DNA from 3 places in the Pseudoalteromonas sp. BZA4 genome. Region 3 is predicted to be linked to each of the others. Evidence: predicted binding sites of a transcription regulator. Region 3 holds the regulator's gene; each other region holds the start of a gene.
The links. The regulator sigma-54, encoded in region 3, starts transcription at its own class of promoters, with help from an activator protein. The targets are predictions, from matches to a motif close to GTTGGCACGNNNNTNGNNT.

Region 1 (5,011 bases), on a different contig from region 3:
TACCCAGTAAGTGAAATCACGATTGCTGGTAACTTAAAAGATATGTTTAAGGCCGTTGTGGGCTTAGGTGGTGACATCGAGCGTCGTGGCGGTATTCAAACAGGCTCTGTATTGATTGAACAAATGCAGGTTGCTGGTAGTTAATTCATAAATAACGAATCATTTTTTAAAAGCCTCACTTTAGTGGGGCTTTTTTATTTGAAAAAACGCTTTACCTAAACTTAACTTGAGGTTTTATCTTGGTGGCAGTTTAAAAATAAAAAGGAAAACTACCATGTATTTAGAACACGTAAACCTTGTTGTTAGTAATGTGGATGCCATGCTGCACTTTTATAAAGCAGCATTCCCGCACTGGCGTGTGCGTAGTCAAGGCGATAGCACATGGTCAGGAAAACCGCGTAAATGGCTGCACTTTGGTGATGATTACCAATATCTTGCATTAAGCGATAACGGTGAAGCTGAAAACCGTGATTTAGCCGGCCACCAAGTAGGCCTTGCCCATTTTGCTTATGTGACAAACGATATTAATGCGGTAGTTGAACGTCTGGTTTCGGCTGGTTATGAAATTGATAAACACGGCCCAGAAAACCCTTATCGTAAAAATATATATTTCATCGACCCCGCAGGTTTTGAAGTTGAGTTTGTAGAGTATTTTAGTGATATCCCGAGTGAGAGGAATAATGACTTGTAGCTAGAGCAGTCAGCTTTTAGCCGTCAGTTTTGAGCCGAGCGGTGTTGTTTGTAGGCCTTTGCCAGGGCCTGTCTCGTGGGAGGTACTTTTGTGCTGAAAGTATTTGCACAAAGAGAAGTGAATGAGAAGAGAATGAGTAAACCACAAGATCATTTTTACTTCCTCTAAAGCGCAGCGCCTCTTATCCTCTTTGTGCGATTAAATTTCTTTGATGTGGGTGTGAAGTTTAGTGAGCCATCAGCTTTTAGTTTTGAGCCGAATTGTGTTGTTTGTTGGTCAGGTATAGGTTGATGAAGTGGTGTTGTATGTAGGACGCGCCAAGCAAGCGTGACGCCTACGGTGATGTAGGCGTGAAATTTATTTCGCGCGAAAATATTTGCACAAAGAGAAGTGAATGAGAAGAAAATGAGGAAGTGATAATAATGCTTTTTGTTTCCTCTAAAGCGCAGCGTCTCTTAACCTCTTTGTGCGATTAAATTTCTTTGATGTGGGTGTGAAGTTTAGTGAGCCATCAGCTTTTAGTTTTGAGCCGAATTGTGTTGTTTGTTGGTCAGGTATAGGTTGATGAAGTGGTGTTGTATGTTCGACGCGCCAAGCAAGCGTGACGCCTACGGTTGATGTAGGCGTGAAATTTATTTCGCGCGAAAATATATTCACAAAGAGAAGAAAATGAGAAGAGAATGAGGAAGTAATAATAATGCTTTTTGTTTCCTCTAAAGCGCAGCGCCTCTTGGTCTCATTGTGAATATTACCAAAGATCTTTTTGCACAAAGAGAAGTGAATGAGAAGAGAATGAGTAAACCACAAGATCATTTTTTACTTCCTCTAAAGCGCAGCGCCTCTTGGTCTCTTTGTGCGATTAAATTTCTTTGATGTGGGTGTGAAGTTTAGTGAGCCATCAGCTTTCAGCTGTCAGTTTTGAGCCGAATTGTGTTGTTTGTTGGTCAGGTATAGGTTGATGAAATGGTTTGTATGTTCGACGCGCCAAGCAAGCGTGACGCCTACGGTTGATGTAGACGTGAAATTTATTTCGCGCGAAAATATTTGCACAAAGAGAAGTGAATGAGAAGAGAATGAGGAAACCAAAAGATACTTCCTCTAAAGCAAAGCGTCTCATAATCTCTTTGTGAATAAAGGCATATTGTGCGATATAAAATCGCGCCTACAATATCTCGCAACTTTACTGCACCTTATTCATTTCTTTCCAGCTGGCTTTTAGGCTGTTGGCAAAGCTGATGAACTTTTCTTTCATGGTACGTTTAACTGAAATCTCGACTGAGCCTAGCCATACATTACCTTCAATTGTGATGGTTGGGCCTTGGCCTTTATTTAAGGCAACTGATTTATTCTCTACGCTGCCAATCACGCTAAATAATTTAGATACCACATTTACATGTTCTGGTACGTAGATTTCGTCGTTACCTAAAATACAGTTCACGTAAATGGTGACGTGCTGATGTTGGAAAATTGCTTCGCTAAAGTCGAGTTCGATTGAACCTAAGCAGTTTGTTAGGTGAATTTCTTTTGGTACTACCCATTGGCCGCTGCGCTCATTTGAACCCAAAATACTCCTAAGCTGCAGGCTTTCGTTGTCGCTGCTGTGGCTGTAGTGAGGTTTAAATTGCGCATGCTTATGCGATTTGTAGTCAATATCCGCCTTCAGATCTAAATCAGCAACCAGTTCAACCAGTACTTCGTTGCTGGTGGCTGCCATTGCTTGGTCTAGGCGGCGTTCGAATGCTTCAGCTGAAATAACAGCATGACTGTAGTTATAAATGAGTTGATCAATGACTTCTTCTCTTACTTGATCGATTGGGCGATCTTCAAGTTTAACGGCCATGGTAGTTCCCTGTTGTGATTTTAAAGGTGATTTTTAGTTATTAATTACGAAGCAAGGCTTAGGCCAAAGTTTATTTTTATATAAATCAATGGTTTGTGTTTTTTGCTAATAAACAACTTCGTTAAATTAACCACAGATTAATAAAATCAGCAACTAAGTGGCTATTTTTGCAACATCGTGAACTTCTTACCGAGCAGCTTGTAAATCTTTACCTAAATGAATATAAATAGTCGCTGAATAAGTGTTTAACTTGCTGAAAATAAACAAGTAAATAGTTGGCATTATAGTCGCATTAGTAAATGTGTCTTTAATCAAAAGGAGAAAGATTATGAACACTTTTAACAAATCTATGATTGCCGCTTTAGTAATTGGTGCAACTAGCATGTCAGCTCAGGCAAGCAGCTGGGAAAATGAAAGTAAAGATGCTTGGATTGATGGTAAGGCAGAAACTGTGCTTCTTATGAACACAAACCTTAACAACTTTGACATCAACACTGATGTAACGAATGGCAAAGTTGTACTTACAGGTAAAGTTGATAGCGAATTAGATAAAGAGCTTGCTGAAGAGCTAGTTCTTAGCCTAGACGGTGTTAGCTCTGTTGATAACAAACTAACTGTTGTTAAAAACATGAAAGCTAAGCACATGAAATCAGACAAAGCTGATTCAGCAGAAAGCGACTTAACCGACGCAAAAATCAGTACTGTAATCACGACACGTTATTTATTTAACTCAGAAGTAGGTGGTACAGACATCGATGTTGATACCGACATGGGTGTAGTAACACTAAAAGGTACTGTTGAGTCTGATGCAGAAAAGCAATTAGCGGTTAGCATTGCTGAAAATGCTGAAGATGTTCGCAAAGTAATCGATGAATTAACGATTGTTGCTGAATAATAGCAAGCCCAATATAGCCCAGCTTTGGCTGGGCTTATCTTTTTCAAGGAGTGAGTCATGGATTTAATACGTATTATTTTATCGGTTTTAATTCCACCTCTCGGCGTATTTTTACAGGTAGGTTTAGGTGCGCAGTTCTGGATTAATATTCTTTTAACCTTATTAGGGTACATTCCAGGTTTGATTCATGCTGTGTATATCATCGCTAAGCGATAATCACCGCATTAATCTACAAGGATGGGTAATGGAGCACAGCAAGGAGTTGCTGTAGGAGTAACGGACGATAAACCGCAAGGAGTTTACAGTATGGATAATGTAACTACGCACAAAGGACAACAAGGAAGTAACAAGGCGTTATGGAGTAGCGCACAATGGCAACGCTTTATGGATAAAGTGAATGGAGATGATAGCAAGGAATAAGCTTAGGCAGGAGCCAAACAGGATGAAGCTAGCGTAAGGAGGAGACTATATGGAACAAGTACAAACGCAACCAACACAAGGATTGACCAACAAAGGAGTTGCTTTATGGAACAAGCAACAGTGGCACGAATTTATGGAACACGCGAAAGCGGTTGCGCCACGACTAACAGGGAAGGCTGACGATAAAAACCCGATGTCATCTTCAGGTGACATCGGGTTTTTAACTACTTCAGCAATTTATCTTTATAACTTAAATTGATTCACCGTCTCATTTAAAGACGCAGCTAACTCATTCAAATCACGTGCTTCATCCGCCAATTCATGGGCATGATCCGCAGTGCTATTCACTAAGTGATTAATTGCTGCCAAGCTATTGTTGATATCTTCTGCAACCACAGTTTGCTGCTCTGTCGACGTCGCAATTTGATGACTTTGATCTTGCACATTTGTCACAGATTGGGCGATGTCTTGTAGAGCTTGCAATACAATTTGTGTTTGCTCAACTGAGCCTTCAGCACGCTCTTGACCTTGTTGCATCATAGTCGACGCTTGTTGGGCAATTTGCTGTAAGCGGCTGACCATATTGCGAATATCATCTGTTGATTCTTGCGTTCTGCTTGCCAGTGAACGAACTTCATCAGCAACAACAGCGAAGCCTCGACCTTGCTCGCCAGCACGGGCTGCTTCTATCGCCGCGTTTAGTGCGAGTAAGTTGGTTTGCTCCGCTATTGAGTTGATAACATCAACCACCGCGCCGATATTGCCACTTTCTTGCTCAAGACCCGCAACCACTTTAGACGCTTCACCAATATGGCTTGCAAGAGCGGTCATGACTGACTGAGCTTGAGTAGAGCGTTTCGTACCGTCAACGGTGATGGTTTGTACTTCTTCAGCAGCATTATTGGTGTGCTGAGCATTGCGCGAGATTTCCATCACTGTAGACGCCATTTCGGTTACAGCCGCACTCACACTGTCAACTTGTTGCTTCTCTTGCTGAATTTCATCGTTGGTTTTTTGCGATACAATTTTCAACTGGCTCGCAGCTTGGCTAAGTTGTTCGGCCTGCGCAGCCGTATTTAGCATCATTGCACGTAGCTTATCGATAAAAGTGTTCATGTGATGAGCAAGTTGACCCACTTCATCATTACTCTTGATTTCGATTTTC
Region 2 (5,011 bases), on a different contig from region 3:
TTGCTTCTTTATGCGAACGACTTGGGTTCGTTGCTGAGCCTGCTCCACCTTGGCCTGCAATTTCTGGAATATTAGAGTTAACTGGCGGCTGATTCGTTAGCGCACCAGGAATGCCCACTGCAAGACCACCGATGTTGTTTTCTTCGAACGTGGTTTCACTGCGCACAGCAGGTAAGTCTGGGTTATAACGTTTTTGTGTTTCTTCGACTGCACTAAAGTCCATGTTTAAATCGACTTGCGCGGTATAGTTACCTAATCCTACAACTGGAATAAGGATGCTATCGATTTTATTTAAGTACTCTTCTTCACGCTTACGTTCAATCTCATACTCTTTACGAGAGCGAGCAGCAAGTGAGTTTTGTGAACCTGAATTAAGTAAGCGACCATTTTGATCGGTAACAGTAACACGCTCTGGCGATAACCCTTGGACTGCTGAGGCAACAATATCAACTACTGAGTCAACTTCTTCACCGTCAAGTGTACGACCGCGTTTTAAGGTAAGCACTACCGTCGCTGAAGGTTGTTTTTCACGACGAGCAAATACGTTTTCTTTTGGAATAGCTAAAAGTACTTTGGCGCGAGTAACGTTTTTTAGCTCTTCGATGGTACGTGCAAGCTGTTGCTCACGACCATGTTTTAAACGTTCACGTTCAAGGCGCTGGCTAACACCAAACCCCATGTCTTGCATGATGATGTCAGTACCTGAGCTTGGCGCTTGCTCTAGGCCTTCACGAGCCATCAATAATTTAATGTTTTGGTATTCACCTTCTTCAACAGAGATGACGTTACCATCAAGTTCGTAATCAATCTTTTGAGCGTCTAAAAAGTCCAGCGTTTGAATAAGCTCTTCCGTTGGCATTTTGCCAAGCGGACGCATATCTGGTTGACGAGCCCAAATAATAATAAAAATTGCGATAGCCAAACAGATTGCCAAAGCGATCACTAAAGTAACCTGGCGTAAAACATCTACACCATTTAAGGCACTTAGGTAGCCTGACTTTTGCTCTTGTTGATCATCAGTATCGGTTGAATCGATACCGCCGCCTGCTAAGGCTAGATCAGTTGATTGATTAGATTGCGCCACAATAATTCTCCACTACCTAGTTACACAGGCATGTTCATGATTTCTTTATAAGCTTCAACAAGTTTATTTCGAACTTGCACCGTAGCTTCAAAAGCGACTGATGATTTTTGCGAAGCAATCATTACGTCAGCTAAAGAAACACTGCGGTCGCCCATTTCCATTGCTGTTACTTTTTGCTTAGCATCTTGTTGTAAGCCATTCACTGTATCAAGTGCATTGGTAAGTAAATCACCAAACTGTGCCGACGATGTTGGCTGAGTTTGTGTTGGTAAATTATTAATTGAGTTACTACGGCCTACTTCTGAAGCCATAGCTTGCATTTCTTGAAATAATGCGCTGTTTTGAACTTTCATAATACTCTCTGACAATGCAGTTTACTTACTCACTAGCAAAGCACAAACCGTGCCACAATATAAAATCAACAAATTCAATAACTTGAAATATTTATTTTGCATGTCAGAGTTTTGACAGCAAACAAGCTCACAAAAATGTGAGCTTGTTTGAGTAACTTTTTGGAAGGAGTTTATGCAGGTAAGGCGATACCCAAGTCTCGCATTTGCGCCAGTTTATAACGTAATGTGCGCGGACTAATACCTAAGGTTTCTGCAACCTCTTTACGCTTACCGTTACAACGCGCTAAGGTTTCTAAAATAATACGATGCTCTTTGTCTTTCAGCTCGTCTTTGTAATTACCTTGCTCACTCACTTGTGGCACGGTATCTAAATTAACTTCAACAGGCTGTTCTTGATATACGGGTGCGTTGTGTGGCGGTGTAGCGACTGGCTTGATATCAACAGTAAGCAACTCTTCAATAAAGACATCATCTTGATGAATACTATTACCATCACATAATATCAATGCCCGTTGAATAACGTTATCAAGCTCTCGTACGTTACCTGGCCAAGCATGCGATAGCAGCTTTTGTTTCGCACCCTCACTTAGTTGAGCTATAGGCTCTTTACTTTTCAGGCAATGACGCTCTATTAAATGCTCAGCCAATACAATAATGTCGCCAGGACGCTCGGCTAATGGTTTCCACATTAGCGGGAATACATTTAAGCGATAATATAAATCTTCTCTAAATAGATTTTCGCTCACTGCTTCTTTCAAATCTCGGTTACTTGTAGCTAGAACGCGAACATCAAGCTCTATGGTTTTACGACCGCCTAAGCGCTCTACTTCGCGCTCTTGAAGTACACGCAGTAATTTAGCTTGCAAGCCTAAATCCATCTCAGTGATTTCATCAAGTAAGATGGTACCACCTTGAGCTTGCTCAAATTTACCCGGGCAAGCTTGAATCGCGCCAGTAAACGCCCCTTTTTCGTAACCGAATAAGGTTGCTTCAAGCATGTTTTCAGGAATAGCAGCGCAGTTAATAGCCACAAAGGGGGCATCGCTACGATTTGATTTATCGTGGATAAAACGAGCCAACACTTCTTTACCCGAGCCACTTGGGCCGAGTACCATGACACTGGCATCTGAGCGGGCAACTTTGCTCGCGAGCTCTAATAGCTTAATACTTGATGGATCGGCAACAATTGGGCCATCGGTTTCTTTTTCCTTTTCAGGCAAATAACGACTCACCATATTAAGGAGTACTTCTGGAGCAAACGGCTTTGCCATGTAATCAATCGCGCCTAAACGCATTGCTTCTACAGCATCATCAATGGTCGCATAGGCTGTCATCATTAATACGGGCAGCTCAGGATAATTAAGTTTAATGCTACGTAATAGGTCAAGGCCACTCATGGCGCCCATTTGCACATCACTAACAACCAATGAATAGCTATTTTGCTTAAGCAAGATCATCGCTTGTTCAGCGCTATCTGCAGCAACGCAATCAATACCCGACATTTCAAGGGTATCGATCAGTGCTTCTCGTAAGCCTGCATCGTCTTCAACGACTAAAATAGAGTTAGTATTCATTTTGCCTCCGCTGACATTGGTTCTGCACTAATTGGCAAGATCAAACTAAAACATGCTCCCCCATGAGCATTATTAGCCACTTCAACCCGTCCTTGGTGCGCATTGGCGACTGAACTTACAACAGCAAGTCCAAGCCCCGTGCCTTGACTTTTGGTAGTGTAAAAAGGTTCGAATAATTTGTTGGCATGACGTAAATCAACACCTGGGCCATTATCACTGACACTAATGCGAACACAGTTTTCGCTAGTTTCGTCACGTTCGGCACTCAGGGTTACCACAGCCTCAGAGCCAATAATTTGAATACTGTTGTGGATCAGGTTTTGAATAGCACTCGCCAGAGCCGTTTTATTACCCACAATTTCAATATCTGGCTCAGGCAAGTTCACGCTTAGTTCACTGTTATTTTGTGCAACCATAGCATCAGCACCTGCTTTTACTTCATTAAGTAGCTGCTGCATTGAAACGCTTTCGACCACTTGTTGCTCACCACTTTTGGCAAATAACAGCATATCGTTCACTTGAGTTTCTAAATCTTTTAAACGCGACATTAACTTCGTATGAAAGTTGCCACGCGAGCTTTCTGGCAATCGCTTTGAGCCTAAATTTGCGGCATACAACATGGCCGCTGATAACGGTGTTCTGACCTGATGAGCTAGCGAAGCAACCATTTTGCCAAGCGCACTTAAGCGCTGCATATGTGCAACTCGCTTTTGTAAGCGCCTGGTTTCAGTTAAATCTGTCATTAAAATTAACTGTCCTGGCTCTGGAGCAAGCGCAGTAATATCAAGCTTAATTAATCGCCCATCTTTAAGTGATACTTCATGTCCATCATCTTGCTGTGGTCGAAATGAGCGTTGAATAACGCTAAACCACTTTTCACCTTCAAGGGGTTCACCTAGCATATCAATGGCAATTTGATTGGCTTTTGCGATCATCCCTCGGCCATCTAAAACCACCACACCCGCAGGCATGGTATCAACCAAATGACCTAACCAACTGGCTTGTTGGCGCAGCTCACTCAATTCACCCACATACTCTTCTTGTTGTAAGCATGGGTTATATTGTTTGGCTGTGATAAATTGTGGTTTTAGGACATTTGCTAAGGCCATAATCGATACTCAAAAAATCGTGTCTACCTAGCTAGATGCACAATCCGTACCAAATTTATTTTTGTTTTATTTCAATAAATTAAAGACAAAACAACACTGACAAAAAAATGACAATCGCGAGGAAATAATGCAAAAAGAACACCATTGTCGTTGCCCATGGCTCGATACCGGCAAAGAAGATTATATGGCCTATCATGACCAAGAATGGGGGGTGCCATTGTATGATGATCACCGCCTATTTGAATTTATAACCTTAGAGTCAGCACAAGCGGGACTGAGCTGGTATACCATACTTAAAAAGCGTGATGGCTATCGCAGTGCCTTCAAAAACTTTGTTGTCGAAGAGGTTGCCAAAATGACCGAAGACGACGTCGAAAGGTTAATGCAGTTTGAAGGTATTATTCGTAATCGCGCTAAAATCGCCGCCACTATCAATAACGCGCAACGGTTTATTGAGATTCAAAAAGAGTTTGGCAGTTTCTCAAATTACCAATGGCAGTTTGTTGGTGGCAAACCATTGGTAAACGATCTTGATAATTTAGAGGATTACCCGGCTATTACTGAAGCCTCAACAGTATTCGCCAAAGATTTAAAAAAGCGCGGTTTTAAGTTTTTAGGCCCTACTACCGTGTATGCCCACATGCAGGCCTGTGGCATGGTAAATGACCATAGCAATGATTGCTTTAGAAAAGCTGAGATAATTAGTGAATATTAAGGAGATAAAACCGAGGAAGAAACCTAACGCGGCTTAGTCGCGCGTTAGGTTGTATTTCTTCATTTTTTCGACCAGTGTGGTGCGCCTAACACCTAAAATTTCTGCTGCACGTGCAACAACGTAATCATAGCGCTCTAATGCTTGGCTGATTAAGCTGATTTCTAGCTCAGCAAGAT
Region 3 (5,011 bases):
CGAATTTTATGGGGAGAAGATTCAAGTAAAAGGGCTGTATCACAAGGTGCCGTTTTGGCTAACATACCGCGCACTTGAACAAATTGACCACTATTGAGTGACTTGGTCACTTGTTTGAGTTGTTGTAGTGGGTAATCTTGTTCAAAGGCTTCTGGCATTGGCGTCCTTACAACTGAAAAAAGTTTAAATAGGCTAAGCAAATACAGCATAGTTGCTTTGTAGTGTATTTGCAGAGATATCGTCGCACTGCGATAAATTTATTAAGAGTTTTGTAATTTAGAAAAGCGAGCGATATAAAAGTAGGATATTTAAAGGGAATTTTAAATATCCGAATTAAGTTTACCGTAAACCCTGAAGTCTTAGCAAATGCTATTCTTGCTCGTGGAAGCGTTGTGCAATTAATTCGCCGATTGCCGTTAATGCTGCATCGGCGTCAGGGCCTTCGCACACAACGCGAACTTCTTTACCCTGACTACTTTCAAGTAGCATTAATGCTAACACGCTGTCGCCTTCAGCTTCTTTATCATCTTGATAAAGCGTAATTTTGGCATCAAATTGCAGTGCTAATTGCGCTAAAACAGTAGCAGCACGAGCATGTAAGCCAAGTTTGTTTTGAATTAAAAAGGTATCTTCAGCGTGCATTGTTGGTGCCTAATTAAATGTCTTGTTCGCGGTGGCGAATTTTTACATTAGCATGAGTTTTAGAAAAGCTCTCACCAATTGTTTGCGCTAAGTAAACAGAGCGATGTTGGCCACCGGTACAGCCAATAGCAATAGTCAGATAACTGCGGTTATTGCGCTCTAAGTGCGGTAACCAAGTTTGCACAAAGGTTTGTATTTGCCACGTAAATTTTTGCACTATGTTGTGACTAGCTAGGTAATCTTTGACTGGTTGGTCAAGGCCTGTTAGTGGCTTTAAATCAGGTTCCCAGTGTGGGTTAGGTAAAAAGCGTGCGTCAAAAACGTAGTCCGCTTCTTTTGGAATACCATGCTTAAAGCCAAACGACATAAAGGTAATAATTAGCTTTTTATCTTTTTTACCTAAAATCTTTTCGCGAATTGATTCTGCTAACTGATGAACACTTAGATCCGTGGTATCAATCATAAAGTCAGCGCGAGTGATCAACACATCAAGCAGGATTTTTTCTTGTTTAATGGCCAGATCAAGCGGCAAAGAATCAATAGATAGTGGATGCAAGCGGCGTGTTTCTGAAAAGCGCTTGATCAGAGTTTGGTCATCACTGTCTAAATAGAACAGTGTTGGGTTTGCGAAACCTGGCAGGTACTCAAGAATATCATTAAATTCTTGCTGCTCTTTCGGTAAGTTACGCACGTCGATGCTGACCGCTATTTTATCGTAGTTATCAGACACACTGCGTACGAGCGAAGGCAGTAAATTAACCGGAATATTATCAACGCAATAATAGCCTAAGTCTTCAAGTACTCGTAAAGCGACCGATTTACCTGAGCCTGAGCGACCGCTGATAATTATTAATTCCATTTATGCCTCTGCTGATATGACCTGAAACAGTTGCTGATCGGTAGTAGCACTACGCAGCTGTTTACAAAACTCTTTATCTTTAAGTCTATCAGCAATTGTTGATAAGGTCTTTAGGTGAAGCTGACAGTCACCATCTGGTACGATGAGTGCCACAAAAATATCAACTGGACGATTATCAATTGCATCAAAATTAATAGGGGATTCACTCACTATCACAAATGCATGAGGCTCATCTGCGCCGCTCATTCGGCCATGTGGAATAGCAATACCTCGGCCAATGCCGGTGCTACCTAGTTTTTCTCGGTTGAGTAAAGCATCTAGGATATCTTGTTGCGATAAATGAGGAAGCTGCTGGTGGGCCAGTTCGCTGATATATTCAAGAATTCTTTTTTTGCTATTAAAAAGGACCGCAGCTTTGCTGCAGTCCTGGTTAGTAAGTGAACTTAGTTTCATAATTTAATGTCGAGCTAATTTCTCTTTGTGTTTAATGACTTGGCGATCAAGTTTATCGATCAGTGAGTCAATGGCTGCGTACATATCTTGATGTTCTGTAGAAGCGAACAATTCGCCTCCGTTTACATGTAAAGTTGCTTCTGCTTTTTGGCTTAATTTTTCTACATCTAGAATGACATGAACATTATTAATATGGTCAAAATGCCTTTCTAGTTTCGCAAACTTGGTGTTTACATAGTCTCTTAATGAATCTGTGATTTCTACATGACGACCAGTTAAATTTAGTTGCATAAGCATTTTTCCTTCTATGTAAAACGTCTAAATCAGACTCTTACGCTGATTAGACGGAGGTATTGCTAGAGACTCACGATATTTTGCAATTGTACGTCTAGCTACTTTAATTCCTTGCTCGGCCAATATATCTGCAATTTTGCTATCACTCAATGGTTTAGCTGAGTTTTCTGCAGCGACTAACTTCTTGATTAAAGCGCGTATTGCTGTAGAAGAACACTCACCACCATTTTCGGTGCTGACATGGCTTGAGAAGAAATATTTCAACTCAAAAATACCCCGTGGGGTATGCATATATTTTTGCGTTGTTACCCGTGAAATCGTCGATTCATGCATTTCGACCATTTCAGCAACATCATTTAGCACCATCGGCTTCATTGCTTCAGGGCCATGCTCAAAGAAAGCTTGTTGTTGTTGAACGATACAGTTGGTCACTTTTAATAGCGTATCGTTACGGCTTTCTAAGCTTTTAATAAACCACTTAGCTTCTTGTAAGTGAGAGCGAATAAATTGGCTGTCGCTACTTGATTTAACAGAGCGAGACATCGCCGCATATTGGCTATTCACTCTAATCTTTGGCATACAGTCTGGGTTTAACTCGACTACCCAGCGACCTTTTACTTTTTTTACTGATACATCAGGTATGACGTACTCAGACTCTTCGCGCACTATGCTATCCGCAGGCTTAGGATTTAAGCTGTGGATGAGCGTCATCACTTCTTTAAGCTCGTTTTCTTTAAGCTTAGTCTTTTTCATCAAAGTTCGATAGTCGCGACTCGCTAATAATTCGATATGCTCAGATAAAACCATTTTAGTTTCAGCTAAATATGGCGTATTAGCATCGAATTGGCGTAACTGAATGCACAGACATTCTTGTAAACTGCGTGCGCCAATACCCACAGGATCAAATAACTGAATTCTTTTTAAGACCGCTTCGACTTCATCAAGTTCGATTTCTTCTTCATCGTTATTTTGATTAAAGCTTTCGACTATATCTTCACAGCTTACCGTTAAAATACCTGAGTCATCGATAGCTTCTACAATTGCCACAGCAATCGCTTCATCAGTAGGGCTAAATGGCGTGAGCTGTAATTGCCACATTAGGTATTCATGAAGGGTTTCGGTTGATGCTCCCTGATAGATAGATTCATCTTCAGGCATTGGCCCTGACGATGTTGAAGGGGCGGCACTCATGTACTCATCCCACGTGACGTCCATTGCTAAGTCATCGCTTACGGTGTCTTTATTGAGAGCATCACTACTTTCTTGCTCGTACTCGCTAGGTGCTTCTTCGGCAGACGCGCTGACTTGCACATCGTCAGGCTCCGCTTTTTGCTCATTCTTGCCGGTGCTTTCTTCATTGTAATCCGCTTCTTCCACTTCAAGCAGGGGATTACTATCAAGCGCTTCTTGAATTTCTTGCTGGAGATCCAATGTACTGAGCTGCAACAAACGAATCGCTTGTTGCAGTTGTGGAGTCATTGTAAGTTGCTGGCCCATGCGCAGCTGTAATGATTGCCTCATGTATCCCTAACAATCCTTTTTAAGTTATCGATAACTGTATAAACACAGTTATCGATTTATTGTCATTGTTATAAGTCTAGCAGATGCTCTAGTCGCTGGCGTAATGGTTACAGCCTGAATTGCTCGCCTAGATATACATCGCGTACAGTTTGGTCTGCTAATACGTGCTCAGGTGTGCCTGATGCAATTAGCTCCCCATGAGAAACAATGTAGGCTTTTTCACAAACATCAAGGGTTTCTCGAACATTATGGTCAGTAATTAGTACACCGATACCACGATTTTTTAGGTGCTCAATAATTTTCTTTATATCTAACACTGAAATTGGATCAACACCAGCAAAAGGCTCATCTAAAAGGATAAATTTAGGATTAGCGGCTAATGCGCGAGCAATTTCTACACGGCGTCGCTCACCACCTGACAGCGCCATACCTTGGCTGTCACGAATATGTTGAATACTAAACTCATCGAGTAAGCTATTGAGTGTTTCTTCGCGGGTGGTTTTATTTAGATCTTTACGAGTTTCTAAAATGGCCATCAAGTTTTGGTAAACCGTCAACTTTCGAAAAATTGACGATTCTTGTGGCAGATAGCCAATACCCAAACGCGCACGGCTATGCATTGGTAAAAGGGTGATATCGTTATCATCAATACTGATTTTACCTTTGTCGCTAGGTACTAGGCCTACAATCATATAGAAGGTCGTTGTTTTACCTGCGCCATTAGGGCCAAGCAAGCCAACAATACTGCCAGCTTCAACTTCAAGACCGACATTTTTAACCACTTGGCGGCCTTTGTAGCTTTTAGCTAAAAGCTCTGCTTTTAATGTGCTCATGGTTGGCCTTTATTATCTTTTTTATTTTCAACAGGCACTAAAATAGTGTGTACACGATCTGTTGAGTTTTCGTCTTTTTCAGCACTGATCAGCTGCTGTGCCATATCATAGGTAATGCTTTTTGCTGTTACTTTTTGACCTGCTTGAGTAACTTCAGCTTCACCATTTAAGGTTAAGAAGCGTTTTGCAACATCATAACGTACTTCTTCGGCGCTGGCGCTCATCACGGTGCCATCAGCTTGCTTTTCTTCGAAGTAAGCAGGCTTACCTGTGGCAATAATCAACTCTACTGTACCTTCGGTATCACCGCCGTGTGCTTCAAGGCGCTCTGCGGTAATACGACGATTACCATGCACGATCTCTACGTTACCTTCAAATATGCCAACGCCATCTTTTAGTTTACCTACTT

Region 1: ABMY41_RS18380 (LiaF domain-containing protein) is a predicted target of sigma-54. The motif match lies at 2,581-2,599, and genes of this name have one in related genera.
Region 2: fliE (flagellar hook-basal body complex protein FliE) is a predicted target of sigma-54. The motif match lies at 1,476-1,494, and genes of this name have one in related genera.

Annotation. Positions count from the first base shown of each region.
Region 1 covers NZ_JBECOT010000063.1:9,233-14,243, forward strand. Annotated here, with positions in the region: gene pmbA (metalloprotease PmbA) at 1-144, shown strand, start outside; gene ABMY41_RS18370 (VOC family protein) at 275-691, shown strand; gene ABMY41_RS18375 (hypothetical protein) at 1,130-1,504, opposite strand; gene ABMY41_RS18380 (LiaF domain-containing protein) at 1,872-2,531, opposite strand; gene ABMY41_RS18385 (BON domain-containing protein) at 2,860-3,426, shown strand; gene ABMY41_RS18390 (YqaE/Pmp3 family membrane protein) at 3,484-3,642, shown strand; gene ABMY41_RS18395 (hypothetical protein) at 3,896-4,105, shown strand; gene ABMY41_RS18400 (methyl-accepting chemotaxis protein) at 4,090-5,011, opposite strand, start outside.
Region 2 covers NZ_JBECOT010000029.1:4,990-10,000, reverse strand. Annotated here, with positions in the region: gene fliF (flagellar basal-body MS-ring/collar protein FliF) at 1-1,084, opposite strand, end outside; gene fliE (flagellar hook-basal body complex protein FliE) at 1,105-1,437, opposite strand; gene ABMY41_RS12800 (sigma-54 dependent transcriptional regulator) at 1,608-3,011, opposite strand; gene ABMY41_RS12795 (ATP-binding protein) at 3,008-4,120, opposite strand; gene ABMY41_RS12790 (DNA-3-methyladenine glycosylase I) at 4,248-4,835, shown strand; gene ABMY41_RS12785 (sigma-54 dependent transcriptional regulator) at 4,869-5,011, opposite strand, start outside.
Region 3 covers NZ_JBECOT010000015.1:56,673-61,683, forward strand. Annotated here, with positions in the region: gene mgtE (magnesium transporter) at 1-158, opposite strand, end outside; gene ABMY41_RS08685 (HPr family phosphocarrier protein) at 370-642, opposite strand; gene rapZ (RNase adapter RapZ) at 656-1,501, opposite strand; gene ptsN (PTS IIA-like nitrogen regulatory protein PtsN) at 1,502-1,954, opposite strand; gene hpf (ribosome hibernation promoting factor) at 1,958-2,245, opposite strand; gene ABMY41_RS08705 (RNA polymerase factor sigma-54) at 2,273-3,769, opposite strand; gene lptB (LPS export ABC transporter ATP-binding protein) at 3,877-4,602, opposite strand; gene lptA (lipopolysaccharide transport periplasmic protein LptA) at 4,599-5,011, opposite strand, start outside.